DNA from 2 places in the Cutibacterium avidum 44067 genome. Region 2 is predicted to be linked to the other one. Evidence: riboswitches for the same ligand, from Rfam matches in the RefSeq annotation. Region 2 holds a riboswitch; the other holds the start of a gene.
What was found. Region 2 has a riboswitch for thiamine pyrophosphate ahead of PALO_RS09890 (ECF transporter S component). Riboswitches for the same ligand answer to the same signal wherever they lie in the genome.
Positions count from the first base shown of each region.

Region 1: another riboswitch for thiamine pyrophosphate. It lies ahead of thiM (hydroxyethylthiazole kinase); the one in region 2 lies ahead of PALO_RS09890 (ECF transporter S component).

Region 1 is NC_021064.1:1,464,135-1,466,331, forward strand. It holds gene PALO_RS06660 (thiamine phosphate synthase) at 1-276, opposite strand, end outside; gene thiM (hydroxyethylthiazole kinase) at 263-1,096, opposite strand; TPP riboswitch at 1,065-1,173, opposite strand; partial or broken gene PALO_RS13000 (hypothetical protein) at 1,421-1,543, shown strand; gene PALO_RS06670 (serine hydrolase domain-containing protein) at 1,627-2,197, shown strand, end outside.
Region 2 is NC_021064.1:2,146,243-2,148,439, reverse strand. It holds gene hrpB (ATP-dependent helicase HrpB) at 1-617, shown strand, start outside; TPP riboswitch at 915-1,018, shown strand; gene PALO_RS09890 (ECF transporter S component) at 1,054-1,677, shown strand; gene PALO_RS09885 (ATP-binding cassette domain-containing protein) at 1,674-2,197, shown strand, end outside.

The sequences.
Region 1 (2,197 bases), 680 kb from region 2:
CATGTCGGACTGCCCGACATGGGCACCGTCAGCTCCGATCTCAGCGACCAGATGGACCCGGTCGTCAATGATGAGGGGTATTTCGTCGCATACATCTCTCACCCGTCGTCCCAAAGCGACGAATTCGTCATCAGGCAGGTCGTGGTCGCGGAATTGGACCAGAGTCACCCCGCCGGAGATAGCGCGTAGCACGGTCTCGACGATCTCCTCTGGGCCACCACATTGGGCGGTGTCTGTGACGAGGTACACCGAAAGATCGAAGTCAGGCCGTGACATCGCGAAGCCCTCCCCGCGCGCCGACTTCGTCGGGTGACACCAGGAACAGTTCGTCGATGAGAGCTTGAGCGAATCCGCCCAGGCCCACACTGCGATCCGCCGCTCGTTCGGCAGCCACGCACAACATGGCGGTTGCGGATGCAGCTGCAATGAGATGATCTTTCTGGACGCCTGCAAAGGCCGCTGTCAGAGCCCCTAGTGAGCATCCAACCCCGGTCACTCGCGCCATCCATTCATGCCCCGATGACACGGTTACGTGCCGGTGCGCGTCCACGATGTGATCGACGGGGCCGCTAGTGGCGACCACGGTGCCGTATGTGCGCACGAGCTCAGCGGCGGACCCCAAGGCATCCTCGACAGCATCTCCGGCCTCAGGGCCTCGGGGGGACGCTCCCGTCCCAGCCAGGGTCAATACCTCGGAGGCATTTGCCCGGATGACGGCTGGAGCACCGACGTGCAACGCGTCCAGGGCGACCTGGGTACGCCATGACATCCCGACTCCCACCGGGTCGAGCACCCACGGTGTGTCACTACCTGCTGCGCCACGCACGGCAACAACTATGGCTTCAGCGGTCTCCCGGTACGGAGTACCAATATTGACGAGCACGCCGTCAGCCAACGATGCGAATCCCTCAGATTCCTCGGGGTTATCGACCATGGCGGGGACTGCCCCCGCAGCCAACAACACGTTCGCGGTAAAGTTGGCAACCACGATGTTCGTCAGGCACTGGACCAGCGGCTTGTCCCGACGCAGCCGCTCCACGGACTCTGACACCAAATTCGACAGTTCAGTCATGTCAACCACTCCCTTCGCCGGCATTACCCGGACAGGTTCAGGCGGTCGGTGCCATCTCGGCACCCTCTCAGCCCTTGTGGTGGGCTCCCGCGTTGTTGTGGTCCAATCTTACCCACGATGCGCGCTGGCAACGCCGCGGTCCTGTCTTCTACCTGAATCCGCTCTACCAGCCCATGTCTCAAGTGGCACAATGCGGCCATGAGTTCCCGTCTTGACCCTGTCGTCGACGTTCTCAGTGCTGCTTCGTCAGAAGCTGCCGGGAGTGGAACCTCGTTGTCCTGGGCAGCCGTTGACGACAGTGAGGTGCGCTGTAGCGACACCGACGATCGCGTCTACAGCATCGCGTCGATGTCGAAGTCGTTCACCGCTGCCAGCGTCCTTGGGATCTGTCACGGGCTGATCGACGTGGCTTCTCGACGGCCCGCTCTCGACGACACCCTCGGTAGTTGGATTCCGCAGCTTCAGGAGCCCATCGCCAGCGCAACGATTCGTGACGCGTTGTCCATGTCTACCGGTCTACCACCGACGATCCGTGGGCTGACCGTCAGCAGGCCATGTCACGCGAGGAGTTCGAGGCGCTGTTGGGTAAACCCTTCATCACGAACTTCGCGCCGGGAACGGGGTACGCCTATTCCAACCTCGGTTACGCGATCCTGGGCCGCGTCGTCGAGTTGGCGACCGAGCGGCCATTCATCGACGTCGTCGAGGAAGACATCATCCGTCGGGTGGGGATGACCGAATCCTTCCTCGACGTCACGCAAGTACCCGAGGGAAAGCTCACCCCAGGCCTCGGCAGAGATGGCAGCGTCCAGCCCTTGCTTGGCCCCGGAACCTTCTCCCCCATCGACGGCCTCATCTGCACCGCCAAGGATGTCGGGATCTGGGTGAGCCATTTCATCACCGCGTGGACCAGCGAGGACGATGGTTGGGGTCGGGTCTTCCGCGAGATGCAGCAGGTGTACCGGTACTTCACGACATACGGCCCAGTCACCGAAGGGTACGGATATGGCCTTCACGTCGCTGTCACGGGGAAGGAACACATCGTCTATCACTGCGGTGGATACCCGGGTTATGGATCGACGATGATGTGGCATCCGCGCTCGGGAGTCGGCATCGTGGTGCTGG
Region 2 (2,197 bases):
GTGATGAGGCTCGTCGAGCGGTGTTGGAAGAAGTGAGATCCCGCGGGCTCGAGGTTATAGGCCTGACGAAGAACGGTGAGTCCCTGAGGCGTCGGCTCGCCCTGGCCCACCAGGTACTCGGAGACCCCTGGCCTGACGTCAGTGATGAGGCTCTGCTCTCCCGCGCCGAGGAATGGCTCGATCTGGATGGCCTGGCCGCAGGGCAGGGGAGTGACGCCACCTCTGGCCTACGCGGGATGCTGGGGTGGCAGGAATCGGCACGTCTTGACGAGATCATCCCCGAGACGGTCACGGTCCCCAGCGGGTCGCGAATCCGCGTTGACTACCCGGAACCCGGCAGTGACGCTGCTCCGGTGCTCGCGGTGAAGCTCCAGGAGTGTTTCGGGTGGACCGACGGCCCGATGATCTGTGACGGCCGCGTGAAGGTGGTGCTCCATCTGTTGTCCCCAGCCCGACGTCCGTTGGCCGTCACCGACGATCTCGCCAGTTTCTGGGCCAACGTCTACCCCTCGGTGCGAGCGGAGAATCGTGGACGTTATTCCAAACATCCCTGGCCCGAGGACCCACTGACAGCCATGCCCACGAAGCGCACGAATCGGGCGTTGGGGCATAGCTGACGGCGGGCCATGTCCAGCACCCACGCTGAGCCCGGGAGTTGAGGACGTGTTCCCAAGCAACGTGTCCCTTCCCGTCCCGGTCCACCCGCAACCTTGTGGAGATCGGGGTTCTGACGGTGAAAGCTGCTACGGGAGATGGCACGACGGGGGTTCATGACCCCGATTTCCACCAGGAGTCGGGATCCGACATCGTCGAGGTCCGGGCTACGGACCCCGCCCGACGACATCCGAGCCCCGCGCAAGGATCGCCGAACCCGTTGTGGGTGGAGACTTCCCGCCAACCGCGACTACGATGGCTCTCAACGACAGGGGAGCATCATCGGATGCTGAGAGTGGGCACCGCCCAGACCCTCGAACCTGAACCGGTTAGGACCGGCGTAGGGAGTCGGGCTCTTCGCGCATGTGCGCCCCCTTCCGAAGGGACGGAAGGATTTCCATGACCAACGACAAACCTGCCATGCGGTACCGCACCATTGACATCGTCACTCCGGTGATGATTGCGGTGGCATTCGGTGTCATCTTCCTCGGCTACGGCGCCCTCTACAGCCTTCTCAAGCCGGTGGCCTCGGTGTACCTGCCGGCCGAGGGTATTCTCGCCGGCATCTGGTTCCTACCCGCCCTCATCGCCGGCCTCATCGTCCGCAAACCCGGCGCTGCCCTTCTCGCGGAGGTCCTCGCTGCATCCATTGAGGCCGCCCTTGGCAGTCAGTGGGGAGCCGGGACCCTCATCTCGGGTCTCATCCAGGCTCTGCCGATGGAGCTGTGCCTGCTCGCCGTCGCCTATCGCAAGGCTGGACCGAAGCTCGCCATGGTTGCCGGAGCTCTCACCGGTATCGCTGAGGGTATCTACGAACGTATTTCCTATTACCCGATGTTCCGTTTCGGGGACACCGTCGTTTACCTCATCCTCATGGTCGTCTCCGGAGCCCTGCTCGGCGGTCTGCTGGCGTGGGGTATCGTCCGCGGCCTGGCGGCCGCCGGCGCCCTCAACCCCTTCGCGGTTTCTCGTGAACTGCATGGAGGAAAGCGGAGTACGGCGTCGGCACGGAATCTGTCATGACTGACGTCTTGGCCCGTACTGACCAGGCTGACGACGTCTCCGCTCGGCGGGCGGTGCCAGTGGATGTCGAGGGGTTGACTGTCGGCGTCCCGGGCCGCGACGCTCCCATCCTCGGGCCCATCGACCTCCACCTGTCGGCTGGCGCAAGGGTGCTTGTCACAGGGCCTTCGGGTGCTGGCAAGACGACCCTGCTGCACGCCGTCGGAGGGTTGCTGGAGGAGGAGAGTCACGACCTGACGGGTCAAGTGAGTACGTGGGGCGACGACAGCGTCGGTCTGCTGCAGCAGGAGCCGATCCACTCCGTCGTCGCCGCGACCTGTGGACGTGACATCGCCTTTGGTCCGGAGAATCATCGCGTTCCCCGCGAGGAGATCTGGCCGATCGTCGAGGACTCCCGACGCCGTGCCCGGTTCACCATTCCCTGTGACCACTCCACCACGAAGATGTCGGGCGGGCAGATGCAGCGTCTCGTCATCGCCGGAATCCTGGCCACCGACCCCGGTCTTCTCCTCCTCGACGA